2 regions of the Methylocystis sp. JR02 genome follow, and region 2 is predicted to be linked to the other one. Evidence: predicted binding sites of a transcription regulator. Region 2 holds the regulator's gene; the other holds the start of a gene.
The links. Region 2 encodes HrcA, which represses chaperone genes, less so after heat shock. Its sites were predicted from a motif close to GTTAGCACTCNCNNNNNGNGAGTGCTAAC; they were not measured.
Positions count from the first base shown of each region.

Region 1 (6,921 bases), 1.5 Mb from region 2:
ATCGTGGGGCGGCGATAGCCCGTGGGCGGCTCTGTCAGCATGCGGCGCGCCGGCTCCTCCGTCATCGGCCCGGACGATCGCGAGCGTGCGCTGAGCGCCATCTGCAGGAAGCCGGGCTCATCATCCGTGCCAGGCGCGTAATCCGGCTTGGGGCCGCGAATCCGGTCCAAAAGGCCTGGCTTCTTCTCCTCCGGCGGGGCGTTCGGGATCTTTGCGTAGCGGTCTGTGTTGCGGCGGCGCGCGGCCGCAACATCGGTCGGCCAGCCATCCGGGCGGTTCGTCTTCTCCTGCGGAGCCGGCAAGTCGCCGATGCGCGGCGGCAGAACCAGTTTGGGGCGCTCGTTGTAGTCGATCTTTGACGCGTTGGGGTCCGAGGAAACGCCGACAAGCTCCATGACCGCGCTGATGGTCGATTTATCGTCCGCTGCCTGGGCGGGCGCGCCATAGGCGGCTGCGAGACCGGCGAGCGCGAGGAGGGCGCGACCCCGGGATCGTGCGAGCTTCATCATTCCAACTCCTTGCCCAGAACGCCGGCGCGCGTGAAACGCCCACGCCAGCCGCGTGAATACGCCTCAAAGGCGCAGATTGCGTCCCACTTATTGGCGATTTAGTGGCGGCGGCGCAACTGGGGCGTTTCGGCGCGCGCTCGAACCTTCCCAGAGGGCATTCCGCAAAAGTTGACGGACTTTTGCGAAAAGAATGCGCTCCAGCTTTTGAATCTGCGCGCTTTCTCATCGCTCGCGAGCAGAAAGCGCGCTAGGCCGCGCCTTCCGCAGGCGGCGACTCGGAGAAAAGGGTTTCAAAAAGCAGCATCGCGACTCCCGCCGTAATAGCGACGTCGGCGACGTTGAAGACGTAATTGGCGAGCGGCCCCACCGGGAGCGTCGTATGGAAATAGAAGAAATCCGCGACCGCGCCGCGCGCGAGGCGATCGGCCGCGTTGCCCAGCGCCCCGCCGACGACGAGGCCGATCGCGAGCGTCAACAGCCGGCTTTGGGCGCGCCAGAGCCACCAGATAAGGCCGGCGACGATGACGCCTTGCCCGGCGAGAAGCAGCGCGCGTCCGACGCCCTCATGCGCCTGAAAGAGCGAATAGGAGACGCCGTAGTTCCACGAGAGCACGACGTCGAGGAAGGGCGTCAGCGTGATCGGCTGCCGCGCGCCGATGCCGAAGACGTCGAGCATCCAATATTTATGGGCCTGATCGGCGAGCGCCGCCGCGAGGGCGGCGAGGAGGCCGAGAATGCGGGGCGGCGTGAGGAAGGGCGGCACGGCGACTCTGTGTGGCGACTCTGCGGATTGCGGGAACGCCGCTCGGCGGCTTGGCCTATTCATATCTTCCCGGCGGCGTCGCGGCTAGCCGACTGCCCGGTTGCGGCGCCGCAAAAATCTTGACATCCGCGCGGCCGCAACCTATCTCATCGCGCGTTGGCACTCGTCGTAAGAGAGTGCCAATAATTTCGCTTATGGCTTGCGACGGGCGGAATTTCCTGCCCGACGCGCAGAAAAGGAAGACATTGCAATGGCGTTCCGTCCCCTGCACGACCGCATCGTGGTCAAGCGCATCGAAGGCGAAGAGAAGACCAAAGGCGGCATCATTATTCCCGACTCCGCCAAGGAAAAGCCCCAGGAGGGCAAGGTGATTTCGGTTGGCCCGGGCGCTCGCGACGAGAGCGGCAAGCTCGTTCCCCTCGACGTGAAGGCCGGCGACCGCGTTCTGTTCGGCAAGTGGTCCGGCACCGAGGTCAAGATCGACGGCGACGACCTGTTGATCATGAAGGAAAGCGACATTCTCGGCATCGTCGAATAACTCGGCAAGACCCGAACCGCTTCCAACCCATTCAGGAGTTTTAAAATGGCTGCCAAAGACGTCCGTTTCTCCACCGACGCGCGCGACCGCATTCTGCGCGGCGTCGACATTCTCGCCAACGCCGTCAAGGTGACCCTCGGCCCCAAGGGCCGCAATGTCGTCATCGAGAAGTCCTTCGGCGCGCCGCGCATCACCAAGGACGGCGTGACCGTCGCCAAGGAGATCGAGCTTTCCGACAAGTTCGAGAATCTCGGCGCCCAGCTCGTTCGTGAAGTCGCCTCCAAGCAGAACGACATCGCCGGCGACGGCACCACCACCGCCACCGTGCTCGCCGCCTCGATCGCCAAGGAAGGCGTCAAGGCTGTGGCCGCCGGCCTCAACCCGATGGACCTGAAGCGCGGCATCGACCTCGCGGTCGAGGCCATTGTCGGCGACCTCAAGAAGAACTCGAAGAAGGTCACCTCCAACGACGAGATCGCCCAGGTCGGCACCATCTCGGCGAACGGCGACCGCTTCATCGGCGAAGAAATCGCCAAGGCCATGCAGAAGGTCGGCAATGAAGGCGTGATCACGGTGGAGGAGGCCAAGAGCCTCGAGACCGAGACCGACATCGTCGAGGGCATGCAGTTCGACCGCGGCTATCTCTCGCCGTATTTCATCACCAACGCCGAGAAGATGATCGCCGAGCTCGACGACGCTTACATTCTCATCCACGAGAAGAAGCTGTCGACGCTGCAGCCGCTGCTGCCGATCCTCGAGTCTGTCGTTCAGACCGGCAAGCCGCTCGTCATCGTCGCCGAGGACATCGAGGGCGAGGCGCTCGCCACGCTCGTCGTCAACAAGCTGCGCGGCGGCCTGAAGATCGCGGCCGTGAAGGCCCCGGGCTTCGGCGATCGCCGCAAGGCCATGCTCGAAGACATCGCCATCCTCACGGGCGGCCAGATGATCGCCGAGGACCTCGGCATCAAGCTCGAGAACGTGACGCTCCCCATGCTCGGCCGCGCCAAGCGCGTGCGCATCGAGAAGGAGAACACCACGATCATCGACGGCGCCGGCGAGAAGGCCGACATCGAGGCGCGCATCGGCCAGATCAAGGGCCAGATCGAGGAGACCAGCTCCGACTACGATCGTGAGAAGCTCCAGGAGCGTCTCGCCAAGCTCGCGGGCGGCGTCGCGGTGATCCGCGTCGGCGGCGCGACGGAAGTCGAAGTCAAGGAGAAGAAGGACCGCGTCGACGACGCCCTCAACGCGACCCGCGCGGCCGTCGAAGAAGGCGTCTCGCCCGGCGGCGGCGTGGCTCTGCTGCGCGCCATCAAGGCGCTCGACGGCGTGGCCACGGCGAATGGCGACCAGAAGACCGGCGTCGAGATCGTGCGCAAGGCCATCCAGGCCCCGGCGCGCCAGATCGTCGACAACGCCGGCGGCGACGGCGCCGTCGTGGTCGGCAAGCTGCTCGAGTCGGCCGACTACGCCTTCGGCTTCGACGCCCAGAAGGGCGAGTACGGCGATCTCGTGAAGCTCGGCATCATCGACCCGACCAAGGTCGTGCGCACCGCGCTGCAGGACGCCGCGTCGATCGCCGGCCTGATCATCACCACCGAGGCGACGATCACCGAGCAGCCGAAGAAGGAATCCGCGCCGGCGATGCCGGGCGGCGGCATGGGCGGCATGGACTTCTAAGTCCGGTCGATCAGAGAGATTGGAGAGCCCCGGGGGAAACCCCGGGGCTTTTTGTTTTTGGGCCGGTCCCGGCGCCCGTCATTGCGAGCGAAGCGAAGCAATCCAGAGCCGCGATCACGGCCCTGGATTGCTTCGTCGCTGCGCTCCTCGCAATGACGGCGGACGCATCAGCTCGGCAGGCAGCGACGAAAGCGCGCGGCGGCGAGACGTTGCGGGATCGCCGAGGCTCGGTTAGCATCCCCTTCACGCGCGGCGGTTCTGTTCGCGCGGCAAACTTAAAATTTGGGAGCATTCCGATGGCGAGCAATCGCGGGTCGGCGTCCACCGACGCGGACTGGGCTGAACACGAAAAGACCTACAATGGTTTCCTCTGGCTGCTGAAATTCTCCGCGGCCGGGTCGGCGATAACCCTCGTCCTCCTCTACGTGCTCTTCGCGCGCTAAGAAAAGCCCAAGCCCCTCACGCCAGCCGTCAGGGGCCACCATGACGGCGACGGTTCGCAACAGCCGGAGGTCGTCATGCGCATTGCCGTATTGGCCGAGTCGGACAAAGCTGAGCCGCGCGTCGCGGCGACGCCGGAAACCGTCAAGAAATTCGTCTCACTCGGCGCCGAGGTCGCGGTTCAATCCGGGGCCGGCGCCGGGGCGGGCGTTTCCGACGCCGAATACGCCGCGGCAGGCGCCAAGATCGGCGCCGATCCGGCGACGACCCTTGCGGGCGCCGATATTCTGCTGCGCGTGCGCCGCCCCTCGGCGGCCGAGCTGGCCGGCGCCAAGCAAAATCTCGCCCTCATCTGCATCATGGATCCGTTCGGCAACGAGGCGGCGCTCGCCGGTCTCGCCAAGGCGGGCGTGATCGCCTTCGCCATGGAGTTCATGCCGCGCATCACCCGCGCGCAATCCATGGACGTGCTGTCGTCGCAAGCCAATCTCGCCGGCTATCGCGCCGTCATCGAGGCGGCGGCCGAATATGGCCGCTCCTTCCCGATGATGATGACGGCCGCCGGCACCGTTCCGGCCGCGAAGGTCTTCATCATGGGCGTCGGCGTCGCGGGGCTACAGGCCATCGCCACGGCGCGCCGGCTGGGCGCCATTGTGACGGCGACCGATGTGCGCCCGGCGACGAAAGAACAGGTGGAGTCGCTCGGCGCGAAATTTCTTGCGGTCGAGAACGAGGAATTCCAGCAGGCTCAGACGGCGGGCGGCTACGCCAAGGAGATGTCGAAGGACTATCAGGCCGCGCAGGCGGAGCTCACCGCGAGCCACATCGCCAAGCAGGATGTGGTCATCACGACCGCGCTCATCCCTGGCCGACCGGCGCCGAAGCTCGTTTCAGCCGAAATGGTGCGGTCCATGCGCACAGGCTCGGTCATCGTCGATCTCGCCGCCGAGCGCGGCGGCAATTGCGAATTGACCAAGCCCGGCGCGACCGCCGTGGAGAATGGCGTGAAGATCGTCGGCGCGCTCAATCTCGCGGGCCGTATGGCGCCGACCGCCTCCAGCCTCTACGCCAAAAATTTGCTCGCCTTCGTCGAGACGCTGATTTCCAAGGAGACGAAGCAGCTCGCCATCGATTGGGACGACGAACTCGTGAAAGCCACCGCGCTCACGCGCGACGGCGCCGTCGTCGACGCAAGATTCAAACAGGCCTGAACGCAGCATCCTTCCAACAAGGAGCGCAATAATGACCGATTCAACGCAGCAATTGCTCGAAAAGGCGCGGGCGGCGGCGGAAGCCGCGCGCCAACTGGCGGATCAGGCGCAGCACTATTCCGACCAACTGTCACAAACGGCGGCGGCGATCAGCGCACATGGATTGGGCGGCGGTGCAGTCGACCCCGTTGTTTTCCGCCTTGCGATTTTCGTCATGGCGGTGTTCGTCGGCTATTACGTCGTCTGGTCGGTGACGCCGGCGTTGCATACGCCGCTGATGTCGGTGACGAACGCCATCTCCTCCGTGATCGTCGTCGGCGCGCTGCTCTCGGTCAGCGTCGAACCGTCGGGCGCGAGCGACGACGGCGCCGGCGTCGCAAGATGGTTCGGCTTCATCGCGCTGATACTCGCGAGCGTGAACATATTCGGCGGCTTCCTCGTCACCGAACGCATGCTCTCCATGTATAAAAAGAAGGGCTGACGCAAATGAGCGCCAATCTCTCAGCCCTCCTTTATCTTGCGGCCGGCGTGCTTTTTATTCTGGCCTTGCGCGGGCTTTCGTCTCCCGCGACGTCCCGCCAGGGCAATCGCTACGGCATGATCGGCATGGCGGTCGCGGTCGCGACGACATTGCTGCTCCATCTGCCGCCGCTCTTCGGCTTTGTGCTGATCATCGTCGGCGCAGCGGCCGGCGGCGGCGCGGGCGCCTATGTGGCGCAGCGCATTCCGATGACGGCGATGCCGGAGCTTGTCGCCTTCTTCCATTCGCTCGTCGGCCTCGCCGCCGTGCTCGTCGCAGGCAGCGCCTTTTTCGCGCCGCAGGCTTTCGGCATCGGCCAGGCAGGGCATATCGAAGGCGGGAGCCTGTTCGAAATGTCGCTCGGCGCGGCGATCGGCGCGGTAACTTTCACCGGCTCGATCATCGCCTTTCTGAAGCTCTCCGAGCGCATGAGCGGCAAGCCGATCCTGCTGCCCGAACGTCACACGATCAATATCATGCTCGGCGCGGCGCTGGCGGCGTTGATCCTGCTGTTCGTGACGACCGAGTCTGGCTACTGGTTCTTTCTGCTGATTGTCGTCTCGCTGTTTCTGGGCGTCACGCTCATCATCCCGATCGGCGGCGCCGATATGCCGGTCGTCGTCTCCATGCTCAACTCCTATTCGGGATGGGCGGCGGCGGGCATCGGCTTCACGCTCGGCAATCTCGCGCTCATCGTCACGGGCGCGCTTGTCGGCTCGTCAGGCGCGATCCTCTCCTACATCATGTGCAAGGGGATGAACCGCAGCTTCTTCTCGGTGATTCTCGGCGGCTTTGGCGGCGAGACGGCGGGGCCGAGCGGCGCCAAGGAGACGCGCAACGTCAAGCAAGGTTCGCCTGAGGACGCCGCCTATATCATGCAGAACTCGGGCAAGATCATCATCGTGCCGGGTTATGGCATGGCGGTGGCGCAGGCCCAGCATGCGCTGCGCGAGATGGCGGATTTGCTGAAAAAGGAAGGCGTGGACATCAGCTACGCCATCCATCCCGTCGCGGGCCGCATGCCGGGCCATATGAATGTGCTGCTGGCCGAAGCCAATGTGCCTTATGACGAAGTCTTCGAGCTCGACGACATCAACTCTCAATTCGCCCAGGCGGACGTGGCTTTCGTCATCGGCGCCAATGACGTGACGAACCCCGCGGCGAAGACGGACAAAGCGTCTCCCATCTACGGGATGCCGATCCTCGACGTCGAACGGGCGAAGACGGTGCTTTTCCTCAAGCGCGGCATGGGGTCGGGC
Region 1 is NZ_JASIRC010000001.1:3,244,796-3,251,716, forward strand. Features, by position in the region: gene QNA11_RS15450 (hypothetical protein) at 1-509, opposite strand, end outside; gene lspA (signal peptidase II) at 757-1,272, opposite strand; gene groES (co-chaperone GroES) at 1,523-1,810, shown strand; gene groL (chaperonin GroEL) at 1,856-3,490, shown strand; gene QNA11_RS15470 (aa3-type cytochrome c oxidase subunit IV) at 3,643-3,933, shown strand; gene QNA11_RS15475 (Re/Si-specific NAD(P)(+) transhydrogenase subunit alpha) at 4,009-5,142, shown strand; gene QNA11_RS15480 (NAD(P) transhydrogenase subunit alpha part 2) at 5,174-5,623, shown strand; gene QNA11_RS15485 (NAD(P)(+) transhydrogenase (Re/Si-specific) subunit beta) at 5,629-6,921, shown strand, end outside.
Region 1: groES (co-chaperone GroES) is a predicted target of HrcA. The motif match lies at 1,428-1,456, and genes of this name have one in related genera.

Region 2 (6,921 bases):
TCCTATCTCGCCCCGCCCGCCCTCGGCTTGCAGCCGGGCGACAGCGTCAAAGTTCCGCTCGGCGCGCGCGAGGCTTATGGCGTGGTCTGGTCCGTCGACGACGCCGAACGGCCGCGCGGCAATCTCAAGACAGTCGTCGCGCGGCTCGACCGACCGCCGCTCGCGCAGAAGCTGCGCGATTTCATCGACTGGCTCGCGCGCTACACGCTGACGCCGCGCGGCATGGCGCTGCGCCTGGCGACCCGCGCCGCAGAGGAAGCGGCGCCCGATACATTGCGCACGCTCTATCGCGCGGGCGGCAAAAAGCCTGAGCGCCTCACGCCCACACGCGCGCGCGTGTTGGAGGCGGCGCAAGGCGGCATGGCCTTCTCCAAGAAAGCGCTCGCCGAGGCCGCTGCCTGCTCGACGGGCGTGATCGACGGGCTCGTCGACGAAGGCGCGTTAGAGACTATTGCAGCGCCGCCGGAGCCCGTCGCGCGCGCACTCGACCCCGAATTCGCCGCGCCCGTTTTGGAGCCCGCGCAACGCGAGGCAGCGGACGCTTTAACCGAGGCCGTGCATGCGCGCGCGTTCAAACCCTTTCTGCTCGAAGGCGTCACTGGCTCCGGCAAAACCGAAGTCTATTTCGAGGCCGTCGCCGCCGCCTTGAAGGACGGCGGCCAGGCGCTGGTGATGATGCCGGAGATCGCGCTCACGGCGCAATTTCTGGAGCGCTTCGCGGCGCGTTTCGGCGAGAAGCCGGCCGAGTGGCACTCGGGCGTCTCCGAGCGCAAGCGCGCGCGCATCTGGCGCGCGGCGGCGACAGGAGAGCTGAGCGTCGTCGCGGGCGCGCGCTCGGCGTTGTTTCTCCCGTTCCGCGATCTTCGCCTCATCGTCGTCGATGAAGAACATGAAGGCGCCTATAAGCAGGACGACGGCGCCTCTTATCACGCGCGCGACATGGCGGTGGTGCGCGCGCGTATCGAGAACGCTGCGATCGTGCTTGCGTCCGCGACGCCCTCGATCGAAACGCGCGTCAACGCCGAGCGCGGACGCTACGGCCATTTGCGCCTGCATGCGCGCGCCGGCTCCCGCGCCATGCCGCTGCTCGAGCCGATCGACATGCGCGTTGAGGGCGCAGAACGCGGACGCTGGATCGCGCCGCGGCTTGCGCTTGCAATGGGCGAAACCATAGCGCGCGGCGAACAGGCGTTGCTCTTTCTCAACCGTCGCGGCTATGCGCCTTTGACGCTGTGTCGCGATTGCGGCCACCGCTTCCGCTGCACGCAATGCGACGCCTGGCTTGTCGAACATCGCTTCCGCCGCGCGCTCGTCTGCCATCATTGCGGCCATACCGAGCGGCGCCCGGACACATGCCCGGAATGCGGGGCCGAAGATTCGCTGACGGCTTGCGGCCCCGGCGTCGAGCGCCTCGCGGAAGAAGCCGCGACGCTCTTTCCCGACGCGCGCATTCTCGTGCTCTCGTCCGACTTTCCCGGCGGCGCCGAGAGGCTGCGACGCGAGCTCGACGAAATCGCCAAAGGCGCCTTCGACATCGTCATCGGCACGCAGCTCGTCGCCAAAGGCCACAACTTTCCGCATCTGACATTAGTCGGAGTCGTCGACGCCGACTTGGGGCTCGGCAGCGGCGATCCGCGCGCGGCCGAACGCACTTTTCAATTGCTCAACCAAGTCACCGGCCGCGCCGGACGCGGCGATAAGCCGGGACGCGCGCTCATTCAAACATTCCAGCCCGAGCATCCGGTCATCGCCGCGCTGCTCTCTGGCGACGCGGAAAAATTCTACACGCAGGAAATCGCATTGCGTGAACGCGCCGGACTGCCGCCCTTCGGGCGCCTTGCGGCGCTGATCGTCTCCGCCAAGGACGCGGCCACGGCCGAAGCGCATGCGCGGGCCTTGGCGCGCGCCGCGCATGAATTGCCGGCGTCTCCGCGCTATCGCGTCGCCGCGCTCGGCGGATTGCCCGAGGCTGACGAAATCATGATGCTCGGCCCGGCCGAGGCGCCGATCGCGCTCATTCGCGGCCGCTTTCGCTACCGTCTACTTGTGAAGGCGCCGCGTAGCGCCGACGTGCAATGCTTCCTGCGCGATCTCCTTGTGGCGGCGCCGAAAGAGCGCGGCGGCGTGCGTGTGCAGATCGACGTCGATCCGCAGAGTTTTTTGTGAACGCCCCCTCCCTGTCCCTCCCCCGCCATAGGGCGTCTGCAAGACGCCCGTCTCTCGACGGGCTATGGCGGGAGAGGGTACGCTCGCGATCCACAATGTCGATGAAGGCCACAATCTGCTCCCTCTCCCGCCATAGGGCGTCGAAAGACGCCCGTCTTTCGACGGGCTTTGGCGGGGGAGGGTTGGGGAGGGGGCCGCACCGTTGAAACTACCTACCCCGGCGACAGATAGCACTGACCGCAAAGCGCCTATCAGCGCTTTGCTCTTTCCTGCATGGAAGGATGAAAGATGAAGATCAGGTCAGTCTTCTTCGCCACGCTTATTGCGGGCGGGGTCGCCGCGGTCGCGCCGCCGGCTTCCGCCATGACGCTTGCGCCGCTGAAGGCGCCAGGCGTGGAGTCGCAAATGGCGCATTCCCTGATGATCTGCGACCATGGCCGCTGCTTCCGGACGCGCGAGCACTGGGGCTACGGCGGCGGTTGGCGCGGCGATCATGGTTACGGCGGCGGATGGCGCCGCGAACATTGGCGCGATCACGATCGCGACTGGGATCGCGATGATTGGCGCTGAGCGCGGACGATGCGCATGACACATGGCTCGCGGCGCAACCGCGAGCCTTTTTATTTTGGATCGCGCGCCTTCGGGCGCGCAACTCGCACAACTGTGAAGCGAGCCTGAGAGCTCGCGGTCCTCCCAGCGCGCGTTGAAAGCGCGGAGGCGCGCGACAGATAGCAGGCGCCTCCTCGCAAAAGAGAGGCATTGGCCTGCCTTCAGCAGGAAAGGACGAATCGATGCCGAAGACGCTTCTCTTGCTCGCTTCCATGGCCGCCGGCGCAGTCGCGCTTGCGGCGCCAGCCTCCAAGGCCATGCCGCTCGCGCCCGCCGGTCAGGATAGCGGCGTTGTGCAAGCGCATGGCGTTCGCATCTGCGACGACGACGGCGATTGCTGGTGGTCCTACCGGCGCCACAGCGGCGGATACTGGGATGACGATCACGACCATGGCTGGCGGCACGGCTATCGCCATCACGATGGAGATTATGATTACCGCCGTTACCGTCGCGATTACGATCGGGACGAACGTGACGAGCGCAGCGAATATCGCGATCGTGACCGGTATGGCCGCTGGGATGACGAGCGCGGCGGGATCGACCGCGATAAACACCATGAGCGTCAAGGCATGGAGAAGAATCGCGAACGGGAGCAAAGCGCTCGTGACGAAGGCAAAGAGCAAGGCAGGGAATATCGCTCCGAGCAAGGGATGAAGGAGCATGGCGGACAGTCGAAGAAGGACTGATGCCATTCCGTCTGAACAGCTCGCATCGGCGCGTGTCATTCCCGGCGCCGGTTTTACTCAGAGCCCGTCAGTGCGAGCGAAGCGAAGCAATCCAGGGCGGCGATGCGGCCCTGGATTGCTTCGTCGGCTCCGCCTCCTCGCAATGACGGAGGTGACACCGAAATGCGCGCGTTATGCGCCGCCGACGACGCGCGCGACGATCTTCGCGGTGTAATCGACCATCGGCACGATGCGCGCGTAATTCAGGCGCGTCGGGCCGATGACGCCGAGCGCCCCGATGATCCGCCGCTCGCTGTCGCGCAAAGGCGCCGCGATCATCGACGAGCCGGAGAGCGAAAACAGCTTGTTCTCGGAGCCGATGAAAATCCGCACGCCCTCGCCTTGTTCGGCGCGCTCCAGAAGATCGATCACGCCGGTCTTGGTTTCGAGATCGGCAAATAGCAGGCGCACGCGCTCGAGATCGGCGGCGGCGGTCAAATCTTCGAGAAGATGCGCCTGGCCGCGTACGATGAGCTGGCGATTGTCACTCGGCGCGCCGCCCCAGCTCGCAAGCCCCTGCTGGACGAGCCGCGCGGTCAATTCGTCGAGTTCCATCTGCGCGGCGCGGCGCGAGGCTTCTATCCCGTCGCGCGCCTCCGCCAGCGTGCGGCCGATGATGCGCGCGTTGAGATAATTCGCCGCTTCGATCAGAGCGGAAGCCGGTAGATCCCGCGAGACGGGAATGACGCGATTCTCGACGGTACCGTCGTCGGCGACGAGAATGGCGAGCGCGCGCTCCGGCTCCAGCCGCACGAAATCGATCTGCTTGAGGCGCACATTCTCCTTGCTCGCGACGACGACTCCGGCGACGCGCGCCAGGCCCGAAAGCAGCCCCGTGGCCTCCGCCAGCACGCCTTCGAGATCGTGATCCTTGGATGCGGCCTCGACCTCCGCCGCAATGCGGGCGCGCTCGGCTTCTTCGAGATCGCCGATCTGCAAGAGCGAATCGACGAAAAAGCGCAGACCGAGCTCGGTCGGCATGCGTCCGGCGCTGGTATGCGGCGCATAGATGAGACCAAGCTCTTCGAGGTCCTGCATCACATTGCGGACCGAGGCCGGCGACAAGGTCATCGGTAGAAGGCGTGAGATCTGCCGCGAGCCGACGGGTTCACCCGTGGCCAGATAGCTGTCGACGAGCTGCCGAAAGATTTCCCGCGAACGGTCGGTGAGCAACGACAGGCCCGATGCGGAGGGAACAATCGGCGATGGTCGGATCATGGGCATAAGAATAACGCATCGGCGCGCGGCGTCGAGAATCAAAAAAGCCCGGCCGCCTGGGCCGGGCTCTGGCTGCTGACAAAGTAGCGGTAACGCCCCTCGCGCTCCGAGACGCCTGCTGCGCAGGCTCCTCAGCATGAGTAGCTTCTGCTACTGCGCCAAACACTTAGGCATCATCCTGAGGAGCGAGCGACGCTCGCGTCTTGAAGGACGAGGCCGCCTCGGAGGTTTGTCAACAAACTGAGCCCGGCCGCCTGGGCCGGGCTTCTCCTCGAAGCGGTCGTGGAGGGATTAAATCCCCAGATCGGGCATGCCGATCAGAGCGCCCAGGTTCTTGACGCGGTAATTGACGCCGATGCGCGCGATATGCGTGTCGAAGCCATTGCCGGTGAAGGTGCGGTAGGCGTTGGGGTAGCCCAGGCCCGAGCCATGCGTGCCCTGCAGGCTCGAATAAAGATATTCGGCCTTGACGCTGATCTTGTCGAACAGGGCGTATTCGAAGCCCGCGCCCACCGTCCAGCCGGCCTGCCAGCTCGAGGCTGAGGTTGGGAAGAGATAGCCCGCGACGCTGTCCACGCCGCTGACGTGCAACTGGCCATAGGCGAGGCCGCCCGTAACATAGGGCATGAACCGGCCAAAGGCGTAACCGATGCGCAGACGCTCGGCGCCGTACCAGCGCAGGCGGCTGTAGAGCTGATTGCCCCAATTCCAGCCGCCGGTGACGTTGCTGCTCACATCGGCGTAGTTGAACTCGGACTCGTAGCCGAGCACGATACGGTTCGGCAATTGCCAATCGGCGCCGCTCTGCACGCCGACAAGATAGCCTCTCGTGCCGAGGTTGGTCGCCACATTGTTCCAGTTGACGACCGGAGTCGGGCCAAAAGCGGTGACGTTGGACAGATAGCCGGTCGAGCCGGCGCCATAGCCGCCGCTGATGCCGAGATGATATCCGGTCCAGTCGAAGCCAATTGCCGGCGGGGGCGGCGGCGGAGCCTTATAGCTCGGAAGATCCGCGGCGGTCGCAACGCCGAAAGACAGGATCGACGCGGCAGCGCCAAAAACCGCAGCCTTGAAATTCATATGTAGTCTCCAAGAGCAAGGCCGCCCGGTCTCCGGCGCAGCAACATGTCGTAAAAGTAACACCGCATAACTGATGAAGAAATTACGCGCGCGCCCTGTTCGGCGAATTTACCGGCCGCGTTGCCGTGGAGTCACACTTTCATACAATCATCTGATTTTTATCTGGAAACATTAAGAGGACGCCCCGGGAGCGGAGCGGCCAGCGCGCCAAGGTTGCGCTGATAGGCGGCAAGCGAGAAGCGGGTCTCGTAATAAATGCGGGCCGCGCTCACGCTGCGCTGCGAATCGTCCTGCGGCGTCATGGCGGCGGCCGAGCGCAGCGCGGCGGCGAAATCCTCCGCGGTTTCGGCGAGCGTCACGCCGGGGAGCGAGAGAGCGTCGCGATCCATGCCGCGCAGGGCTTGCGGCGTCGCAATGAGCGGCAGACCGCTCGACATGGCCTCGACCGTCTTGATCGACAGCCCCGTCCCGCTGATCGTCGGCAACAGGACGAGCCTGGCGCCGGCGTAGACTTCGCCGGGGTCTTCGACCCGGCCCAGAAACCAGTCCTTATAAGCCGCATATTCCTGCGGCGCGCGGGCGCGCACCCCGGCGTCGACGCTGCCGGCGATCTTGACCGCAACGCCGGGCGCTTTCGGCGCGACCTCGCGCAAGAACCAGATCAGGCTCTCGACATTTGCCGTGTTATTGCTCGAGACGATGACGATGTCGGACCCGCCCGGCCCCGTGGGCGCAGCGGGCGTCGGCGGGTAAAGCAGCGCATGGCGCTTCTCGGGCAGGAGGGCGCGGAAATCCTCCGCCTCCTGCGCATTGAGATGCAGCAGGAGGTCGGCGCCGCGCATCGCCTCTAGCTCTTGCGCCAGCATCGCCTCATAGGTGGCGCGCGGCGAAAGCCAGGGCATGCGCTCATTGATCAGCGCGAACTGCCGCGCCTGCAAATCATGCGTATCGAGCAAGATCGGCGCGCGGCCGCGCGCCAGCCGCCGCGCCACCGGCATCAGAAAGAAATGGTTGCAATGGATGAGGTCGTAGTCTTGCGCCTCGACCAGCGGCGACAGCTCGGCGCGCTCGGCCATCCCCAATCGAATCGCCGCCTGATCGCCGTGGATATAGGGCCACAGCG
Region 2 is NZ_JASIRC010000001.1:1,753,286-1,760,206, forward strand. Features, by position in the region: gene QNA11_RS08410 (primosomal protein N') at 1-2,166, shown strand, start outside; gene QNA11_RS08415 (hypothetical protein) at 2,455-2,736, shown strand; gene QNA11_RS08420 (hypothetical protein) at 2,958-3,461, shown strand; gene hrcA (heat-inducible transcriptional repressor HrcA) at 3,633-4,718, opposite strand; gene QNA11_RS08430 (outer membrane protein) at 5,010-5,798, opposite strand; gene QNA11_RS08435 (glycosyltransferase) at 5,957-6,921, opposite strand, start outside.